DNA from 3 places in the Rhodopseudomonas sp. RCAM05734 genome. Region 2 is predicted to be linked to each of the others. Evidence: predicted binding sites of a transcription regulator. Region 2 holds the regulator's gene; each other region holds the start of a gene.

What was found. The regulator PhoB, encoded in region 2, activates phosphate uptake and scavenging genes when phosphate is short. The targets are predictions, from matches to a motif close to TGTCATNNANCTGTCAT.
Region 1: a site for PhoB is predicted at 2,097-2,113, ahead of ACUXVA_RS25045 (OprO/OprP family phosphate-selective porin). Genes of this name have one in related genera too.
Region 3: a site for PhoB is predicted at 1,498-1,514, ahead of ACUXVA_RS05695 (alkaline phosphatase D family protein). Genes of this name have one in related genera too.

What each region holds. Positions count from the first base shown of each region.
Region 1 is NZ_CP199742.1:5,281,468-5,284,673, reverse strand. It holds gene ACUXVA_RS25050 (zinc-binding alcohol dehydrogenase family protein) at 1-249, opposite strand, end outside; gene ACUXVA_RS25045 (OprO/OprP family phosphate-selective porin) at 370-1,959, opposite strand; gene ACUXVA_RS25040 (DegQ family serine endoprotease) at 2,274-3,206, shown strand, end outside.
Region 2 is NZ_CP199742.1:952,037-955,242, forward strand. It holds gene ACUXVA_RS04675 (aspartate aminotransferase family protein) at 1-182, opposite strand, end outside; gene ACUXVA_RS04680 (GcrA family cell cycle regulator) at 696-1,205, shown strand; gene phoB (phosphate regulon transcriptional regulator PhoB) at 1,372-2,076, opposite strand; gene phoU (phosphate signaling complex protein PhoU) at 2,089-2,805, opposite strand; gene pstB (phosphate ABC transporter ATP-binding protein PstB) at 2,831-3,206, opposite strand, start outside.
Region 3 is NZ_CP199742.1:1,160,163-1,163,368, forward strand. It holds gene ACUXVA_RS05690 (TonB-dependent receptor) at 1-1,119, opposite strand, end outside; cobalamin riboswitch at 1,225-1,418, opposite strand; gene ACUXVA_RS05695 (alkaline phosphatase D family protein) at 1,561-3,114, shown strand.

The sequences.
Region 1 (3,206 bases), 2.3 Mb from region 2:
CTTGAACAGGGTGACGTCGGGGCCGACCGCATCGACAATGCCGGCGGCGTCATAGCCGAGGATCTTGTTGGGCTCGCCGTCGCGCGGCGCGGCGCGCATGCGCACCTTGGTGTCCACCGGATTGACCGAGACCGCCTTCACGGCGACGCGGATGTCGCGGCCGGCCGGCTCCGGTTTTGCAGCTTCGAAATCGACCAGCGAGTCCGCCTGATCGATGGGCAGGGATGTCTTGTAACCGACGGCCTTCATTCCGGATCTCCTGATCGCGCGTGACTGTGCGGGTGGAGTGGCGCGGCAGCCGGCCAATTGCAAGCAATCCGGTGCCCGGGGGCAGCCCGCGCTGCCCCCGTCTTTGTCTCAGGCGGCGTATCAGAACGCGACCTGGGTCCGCATCGCGAAGGCGTCGAGCTTCGACCCGGCATCGCCGGCATTGACCGCGCTGATCTGCCTGGCGACATCGCCATGCAGGTAGTCGAACATGAAGCGGATGTTGCCGTTGACGTACCAGTTGAGCGCGGCGGTGTAGACCGTCTGTCGTCCGCCGGCGATGCCGTTGGCGGTCGCGAGTTGGTCGTTGAGGTTGACGGTGCTCACGCGTCCGGCGATTTCCCAGGCGCCCCAGCCGCCGCCGGTCGCCGAGAACGGGTTTGCCGGCTTGATGCCGCTATAGGAGGCCGTGGCCGCGTTGTAGGCGTGGCTTTCACCGGTCAGCACGTAGCTCGCCTGGACATAGCCGCCGTCGAATTTCAGGCTCGGCAGCGCCGCAAAAGCGGTGCGGTCGATGTTGTACCAGAAGTACTCGCCCTGGAAATACAGCGACCCGTAGGTGCCCGCCGCTTCAGCGCTATAGACTTGTGCGCCGGAAACCCCTGCGATCGCTCCGGTCGAAACCAGCGAGGTCGGGTCGAGACGAAGCTCGGGCCGATCGCTCAGCGTGAGCGTCTTCGCTCCGGTGACCAGATTGTGCGAAGGCTCGATCAGGAACTGTGCGTCGCCGCCAAGATGGAACGAGTAGTCCTTGCCGCTGAGTACCAGGCCGGCGGCGCGTACGACGGTGCCGAACTGCTCGGTAGCGCCGTTCGGCGTCACGCTCGACGCCGAATGGATGGCGCCCGAGGATGGTCCGGTCGCGTAGGCGCCGATCCAGAATGAATCATTGTACCAGCGGGCGCCGAACGCCGAGCGGAAATCGCCGGCGGCGATGTTGGTGGCGATGATCCCCGCGGAAGCGCGTTCCATGAACAGGATATCGTTGGAACTGGTGGCCTCGTCGAGGGTGTATGGCACATCCATGATACCGCCTTCGATGGCGAGTTTGCCGCCGAAGGGTTTGAAGCCGGTATAGCTGAGATAGGCGTTCTCGACGCCGGAGACGCCGCCGCCCGGCAGCGAGCCTGCCGCCGCACCGCCGAAGCCGTCCGAGCTGCCGCCGAAGTCATAGACCAGAGAGTAGTTCCAGTCGCCGAAGAATTTTCCGACAAGGCCGATGCGGGCACGTCGGGTGTTGATGCCGTTGTCCAGCCGTTGCGGCGAGGTCGCTGCTGAATTCGGATGATAGTCGTAGCCGCCGGCGTCGAAATGCAGGCGGCTGGTGATGGCGACGCAGTTCTGCTGATCGGCGCTGCAGATCGTCGGGCGATTGTTCGGCATGGTGACGACAACGCCGGACGGCGGTGCGATCGGCCCCTTGGTGTAGGCCGCATTGGCATTGGCGACGCTGACCTTGACGTCGGCCTTTGCTTCGGCGGTCGTGGCCTTGGCGTTGGCATGCGCGGCGGCCGCCGTGTTGGCCGTCGTCTGCTTCTGCAACTTGTCGAGCTTCTGTTCCATCAGCTTGAGCTGCTGCTTCAGCAGCGCGATCTCCGTGTCGGCGCCGGCGGTTTCGGCGCGCGCCGGACATGCTGCGAGAACGCCCAGAACTCCAGCCGCAGCGGCGGCCGCCTTCCTCGTGATTTTCATGAGATCACCCCTGATGATGCGATGGCCAATTGGTTGCGCCAATCGCGATTCAAGGGAAGTCACCTTTTTGAAGTTCGGCATCGCAGCGCCGTCTTTTGTGGCCGACTGTGTCTTTCCGGAGCCCCATCGAGACTGTTTTGACAAACAGATGACGGTCGTCATGTGATGCGCGCATTGAAGCCATTCGCGGCGCCCGGATCCGGTCTGCGGGGTCGCCGGTCGAACCGATCGGTGGGCCGGGATTACCGGCAACGCACCCTTCTATTGCGCCGGCGAACGGCCTATATTGCCGGTAATTTCCCTGAGAGGCCCTGATGTTCCCCAATCTTCGCGCTGCTGCGACATTGACCCTTTGTGCCACCCTGCTGTCTGCCGCGACCGGCGGTGCCTTGGCGCAGGACCGCCGCGTTCCCGTCTCGCCGAACGAGATCCGGCTGTCCTATGCGCCGATCGTGCAGCGGGTGCAGCCGGCTGTGGTCAATGTCTACGCCGCCAAGACCGTGCAGGTGCGCAATCCGCTGATGGAAGATCCGCTGTTTCGCCGCTTTTTCGGCGGCGGCGGCCCGCAGCCCGAGCAGATGCAGCGCTCGCTGGGCTCCGGCGTGATGGTCGATTCGTCCGGTCTGGTGGTCACCAACAACCACGTCATCGAGGGCGCCGACCAGGTCAAGATCTCGCTGGCCGACAAGCGCGAATTCGAGGCCGAGATCGTGCTCAAGGACAGCCGCACCGATCTTGCGGTGCTGCGCATCAAGGACGGCAAGGAAAAGTTCCCGACGCTGGACTTCGCCAACTCCGACGACTTGCTGGTCGGCGACGTCGTGCTGGCGATCGGCAATCCGTTCGGCGTCGGACAGACCGTGACCCACGGTATCGTCTCGGCGCTGGCGCGCACCCAGGTCGGGATCACCGACTATCAGTTCTTCATCCAGACCGATGCCGCGATCAATCCCGGCAATTCCGGCGGCGCGCTGGTCGACATGACCGGCAAGCTGGTCGGCATCAACACCGCGATCTTCTCGCGCTCCGGCGGCTCGCAGGGCATCGGCTTCGCCATTCCCGCCAACATGGTGCGCGTCGTGGTTGCTTCCGCCAAGAGCGGCGGCAAGGCCGTGAAGCGGCCGTGGCTCGGCGCGCGGCTGCAATCGGTGACCCCCGAGATTGCCGAAACGCTCGGGCTCAAGGCGCCGAGCGGCGCGCTGGTCGCCAGCGTCACGCCGGGCAGTCCGGCGGCGCGGGCAGGGCTG
Region 2 (3,206 bases):
TGCAGGGCGGCGACCAGATGCGGATGGCAGTGACCGAGCGAATTCACCGCGACGCCGCTGGTGAAGTCGAGATAGCGCTCGCCGTTGATCGCGGTCAGCCAGACGCCCTCGCCCGAGGTGAAGGCGAGATCCGCCCTGGCAAATACCGGCAGCAAATGAGACGTGCTTGCGCTCTTGGTCATAACCAATCCGATCGGAACTTCGGGTGACTGGGCGAACGCGCCTGTGCGAGATCGGACAACCTACCCCGGAAACGAAACGTGCCGCCTTTCCAGGCGGCACGTGGGCATTATTCTATGGTGACGGCGGTGGCTGTCAACCTCGGCGCACCGCGGAAACCCCGTAGTATTCCGGTGACGGCCCCGACGATCGAGGCAACTATTGGAGTCCGGGTGCGTTTCCCTGATGACAGAATCGCACAAAAAACCGATTTCTCTGTTTTGCAAGCACAAGGATGTGGACGCGCGATGCCTGACTCTTGCGCCAGAGTCACGGCATATTGTAGCTTCTGATCTATCGGGTACGACATATCGTGCGCGATTGTGTTCCACTACGGTCCAGTGTTCGGCGTAAACGTCCGGTCGCAATTTTTGCGCCCGGCGAGCGCTAAGGGATTCGGACTGCAGGGATTTTTGTGACGCTGGAGTCGCTGCGCTGCCTGACATCGGCCGGCGCGACACGAAGGGAAGAGTGCGATGACGGTAATAACCTGGACCGACGATCGCGTCGAGCAACTGAAGAAGCTCTGGGAAGGCGGCCTGTCGGCCAGCCAGATCGCCGCAGAGCTCGGCAATGTGACGCGCAACGCGGTTATCGGCAAAGTCCACCGCCTCGGCCTGTCCGGCCGTGCCAAGAGCCCGACCTCGGCGGCGCCGCGTCCGCGCAAGGCGCGTCCGGCCCAGCACATGATGCGGGTTACGCGTCCGGTGGCCCGCGGCAACACCGCGCTGGCCCACGCCTTCGAAGTCGAAGTCGAGCCGGATCCGGTCACCTATGACAATGTGGTGCCGATGGCGCAGCGGCTGAGCCTGCTGCAGCTCAACGAGGCGACCTGCCACTGGCCGATCGGCGATCCCAGCAATCCGGAATTCTACTTCTGCGGCGGCAAGGCCCTGCAGAGCCTGCCCTATTGCGCGCACCACTCGCGCATCGCCTACCAGCCGGCAAGCGACCGCCGTCGGCAGGCACCGAAGCCGATCAGGTAGTCTGGTTTCCCGGACGCGGTGCGGCATCCTTTATGCCGCTCCGCAGATCCGGGATCCCGATTTCTTCTTTCCAGCAAACAACCGGGACCCCGGATCTGCGGCGCACCACGCCGCTCACGCGGCGCAGTGCACCGCGTCCGGGGAACACCGAAAATCTCCGAAGAAACTACTCCGCCGCCTTGTCGAAGCGGTCATCCAGCGCGTAGCCGGCGCCGCGGACGGTGCGGATCGGGTCCTGCTCGCCGCCGGGATTGAGCAGCTTGCGCAAGCGGCCGATGTGAACGTCCACGGTGCGCTCGTCGATGTAGATATCGCGCCCCCAGACGCTGTCGAGCAACTGCTCGCGGCTGAACACCCGGCCGGGATGCTCCAGAAAGAATTCGAGCAGCCGGTATTCGGTCGGACCGAGATCGATCGGTCGGCCGGAACGCGCGACGCGGCGCTTGTCGCGGTCGAGTTCGATGTCGCCGAACGCCAGCACGGTGGCAAGGCGCTCGGGCGATGCACGGCGCAACAGCCCCTTCACCCGCGCCAGCAGCTCCGGCACCGAGAACGGCTTGACGATGTAGTCGTCGGCGCCGGTGGCGAGACCGCGAACGCGTTCGCTCTCTTCGCCGCGCGCGGTGAGCATGATGATCGGCAACGCCTTGGTCTCGGGCCGCGCCCGCAGCCTTCGGCACAGCTCGATGCCGGACAGGCCGGGCAGCATCCAGTCCAGCACCACCAGGTCGGGCACGCTTTCCTTCAGCCTCGTATCGGCGTCATCGCCGCGCGCCACCGTCTCGACGTCATAGCCTTCGGCGTCGAGGTTGTAACGCAGCAGCGTGGTCAGCGCTTCTTCGTCCTCAACCACCAGAATGCGTGCGTTCATATGCGGTGTACCTTACGTATTGCCGGGAGCAGTGGCGAAGTTGGTCATGTCGCCCTTGGGGCGCTTATCGAGGATCTGCTGGCCCTCGATCATGTAGAACACGGTCTCGGCGATATTGGTGGCGTGATCGCCGATCCGCTCGATGTTTTTGGCGCAGAACATCAGATGGATGCAGAACGAGATGTTGCGCGGGTCTTCCATCATGTAGGTCAGCAGCTCGCGGAACAGCGAGGTGCAGATCGCGTCGATCTCCTCGTCGCCCTTCCACACCGCCATTGCTGCGGGCAGATCGTGCGCGGCATAGGCGTCGAGCACGGCCTTGACCTGCGACTGCACCAGATTGGTCATGTGCTCGAGGCCGCGGATCAGCTTCAGCGGATGGAAATCGCTGTCGAGCGCGTTGACGCGCTTGCCGATGTTCTTGGCGAGGTCGCCGATGCGCTCGACGTCGGTGGCGACGCGCATCGCACCGACGATCTCGCGCAGGTCGACCGCCATCGGCTGGCGCCGGGCAATGGTCAGCACCGCGCGCTCCTCGATGTCGCGCTGCATCTGGTCGATTTCCTGATCGGCGGCGACCACGCGCAAGCCGAGTTCGACGTCGCGCCGGACCAGCGCGTCGACGGAATCGGTGATCTGGCGCTCCGCCAGTCCGCCCATCTCGGCGACGAGCCGGGTCAGTTCCTGCAGGTCGCCGTCGAATGCCTTCGTCGTATGTTCAAAAGCCATAATCAATCCTCTCGCGCGATGCGCGTCAGCCGAAACGGCCAGTGATGTAATCCTGGGTGCGACGATCGGTCGGCGACGTAAAGATCTTGTTCGTGGGACCGAACTCGATCAGCTCGCCGAGATACATGAAGGCCGTGGAGTCGGAGACGCGCGCGGCCTGCTGCATGTTGTGCGTGACGATGGCGATGGTGTACTCGTCCTTCATCTCGTCGATCAGCTCCTCGATCTTCGCCGTCGAGATCGGATCCAGCGCCGAACACGGCTCGTCGAAGAGGATCACTTCCGGCCGCACCGCGATGGTGCGGGCGATGCACAGGCGCTGCTGCTGGCCGCCGGACAGGCTGAGCCCGGAGGCGTTGAGCTTGTCCTTGACCTCGTTCCACAGCGCGCCGCCGCGCAGC
Region 3 (3,206 bases), 210 kb from region 2:
TTCCTCGTCGCGCCAATGCCGCTGGCTGTCGAGGTAATACAACGTATTGCGCAACGTGACCCCGTCGCTCACCTGCCACTCGGTCTTCACCTGACTCTGGCTGTCCTGATAGCGGATGCTGCTGTCGCCGACGTTGTAGTTCTGGAAGCGCAGCGACGTGTCGAGCTTGCCGTTGATCAGCGGCGTGCCGAAATAGCGCGACGGGCTGCGATCGCCGTAATCGGTCGAGATTGTCCAGCCGATGTCTTCGGTCTGCTTGATCTGCACGGCAGCATGAACTTCGACATTGGACTGGCGGTCGCGATCGACCCAGCCGTCCGACATGTTGCCGGTGGCGGTGATGCGATAGGCGAGGTCCTTGCTGATCGGGCCGCCGCTATCGACGGCGATGCGGCGCTCCAGATTGGTGTCGAGCGAAATTTCCGCCTGGTTGCGCGGCACCCACAGCGGCAGCTTCGAGATGACGTTGACGGCGCCGCCGATGGCGCCTTCGCCATACATCACGGATGCCGGACCGCGCAGCACTTCGATGCGCTCCGACGACCAGGTGTCGTAGGGAAAGGTCAGCGTACCCGAGCCGACATAGAGACGGGTGCCGTCAAGCAGCGTCATGACAGTGCCGTTGCCGGTAAAGCCGCGTGTGTTGAAGGCGATGCTGCCGTTGCCCGGCGCCGGCGCGGCGGTGAAGCCGGCGGCATTCTGCGTCACAGCGGCAATGATGTTCTGCTGACCACGCTCGGCCATTGTCTCGGCGGTGATGATTTCGACACTTGCCGGCGTCTGCAATCGTGTCAGACCAAGGCGGCTGCCGGTCGATGACGTACCGGTGAGGTTGAGCGTCGGCGCGGCAAAAGCTGCGGGGCCGGCCGGCGATGCCACGGGCGCACCGGTGGCTGTCGCACGCTGCTGGCGCGTCCGTATTGCGCGCGACGCGCTGCCGCTGTTGGCCACGCGGCGCCTGGCGGACGGTGCGGCCGGCGATTGCACCACGACTGGGTCGAGCGCCTGGCTGGGGCTGGCACCCTGGCTCCAGCCGTCAGTCGGGCAGAGCAGGCAAGAGAATGCGACGGAATACAGGAAGGGATTGCATCGGTTCGATGCAGAGACGACGGAGGTCATGTTCGACTCGCGGTTACGTGGCACGTCACCGCGAACGAAGTCGGACCAAATCCCTGAGGGGATACGGTTCGGCTACCACCAGGACACCCCGCCCAATGTGCTCGCGTGTGACCACGACTGGCGGCAGGTCTCCTGGCTCGCGGGTCAGTGCCTTGTGCCGCCTTCCCAGACGCGAACGTCCAGTGGCTGATGGCAGAAGGCTCGCCGCTTACAGTTGCGGGGGCAGCCGCGGAATCGGGAAATCCCTCACCGCATTCCCTTTTTGATCCCCGAAGGGAACCGTCGCGGCCACGTTACGGTGCGATTTCGGAATGTGTCAATGCGGATTCATCTGTCGTGCCGGCGTGCGCCAGGACGAAGGAAAGAGCTGCGACCGCATGTCACAGCGCCGTCAGCAAAACTCTTTAGAGCCGTTCTCATCCGGGACTTCAGGAGTTTTCCATGGCCACGACCTTTTCGCGCCGCCGTTTCCTGTCCACGACCGCCGCCGCCGGCATGGGCGTGCTGGCGATGCCCTATCTCAGCCGCGCCGCGGACCGGCCCGTGATCGGCCATGGCGTGCAGTCCGGCGACATCGGCGTCGACAGCGGCATGGTGTGGTCGCGCGCAGACCGGGCGTCGCAGATGATGGTCGAGGTCTCGACCACCGAATCCTTCAAGAATGCCCGCGCGCTGCCGCCGATCAACGCCCTGCCGGAGAGCGACTTCACCGCAAAAATGCTGCTGGAGAACCTGCCCGCCGGGCAGGACATTTTCTACCGCGTCAAGTTTCGCGATCTCTCGCACTTCGACATCGTCAGCGAGCCGGTGATCGGCCGCTTCCGCACAGCGCCGGCCGATCGCCGCGATGTCAGCTTCGTGTGGGGCGGCGACGTCGCCGGCCAGGGCTTCGGCATCAATGCCGACGATGGCGGCATGTTCACCTTCGCCACCATGCGGAAACACAATCCGGATTTCCTGATCCACTCCGGCGACACCATCTATGCCGACGGCGTCATCACCGCGGAAACCAAGACCACCGACGGCAGGGTCTGGAAGAACACCACCATTGTACCGGAGAAGGCAAAGGTCGCCGAAACGCTCGACGAATTCCGCGCCGCGCACAAATACAACCTGCTCGACGAGCATGTCCGCGCCTTCAATGCGCAGGTGCCGGTGTTCGGCCAGTGGGACGACCACGAGGTCACCAACAACTGGTCGCTGTCGAAGCAATTGCCGGCCTCCTACAAGGAGCGCGACGTCACGCTGCTCGCGGCGCGGGCCGGGCGCGCCTATCACGAGATGTATCCGATCCGCGAGAGCATCGTCGAACCCGGCCGGGTCTACCGCACGCTGAATTACGGTCCGTATCTCGACGTCTTCATGCTCGACGAACGCAGCTATCGCGGCCCCAACGGCGCGAACCTGCAGGAAAAGTACGGTCCCGATGCGTATTTCGTCGGTCCGGACCAACTGGCCTGGCTGAAGCGCGCGCTGCTGGCCTCGAAGGCGACCTGGAAGGTGATCGCGTCGGATATGCCGATCAGCATCATCGTCGAGGACGACGCCGTCAACCACAAGGGCTCCGAGGCGATCGCCCAGGGCGATGGCCCGGCGCGCGGTCGCGAGCTGGAAATCGCCGAGCTCCTGCGCTTCATCAAGTCCTCGGGCGTCCTCAACACCGTGTGGCTGACCGCCGATGTGCACTACACCGCCGCGCACTACTACAATCCGGAGAAGGCCCAGTTCCAGGATTTCGAACCGTTCTGGGAATTCGTCTCCGGCCCGTTCCATGCCGGCTCGTTCGGCCCGGGCGGCATGGACAATACGTTTGGACCCGAGGTGAAGTTCGTCAAGGCACCGGGCGCCGACAAGCAGAACCTGCCGCCCTCCGCCGGCATGCAGTTCTTCGGCCACGTCAGGATCGACGGGGCCTCCGGCCAGATGACCGTCACCCTGCGCGACCGCGCCGACGTGGCGCTGTGGGCCACCACGCTGGATCCGAAGATCGCCTGATCGGCATTGCGGGGCGCGCAAGGCGCCAGCCGCACGCGCCCCGCAACGACAGTGAATTGGCGGGACATCCCCGCCGCATCCTTGCTACGCTT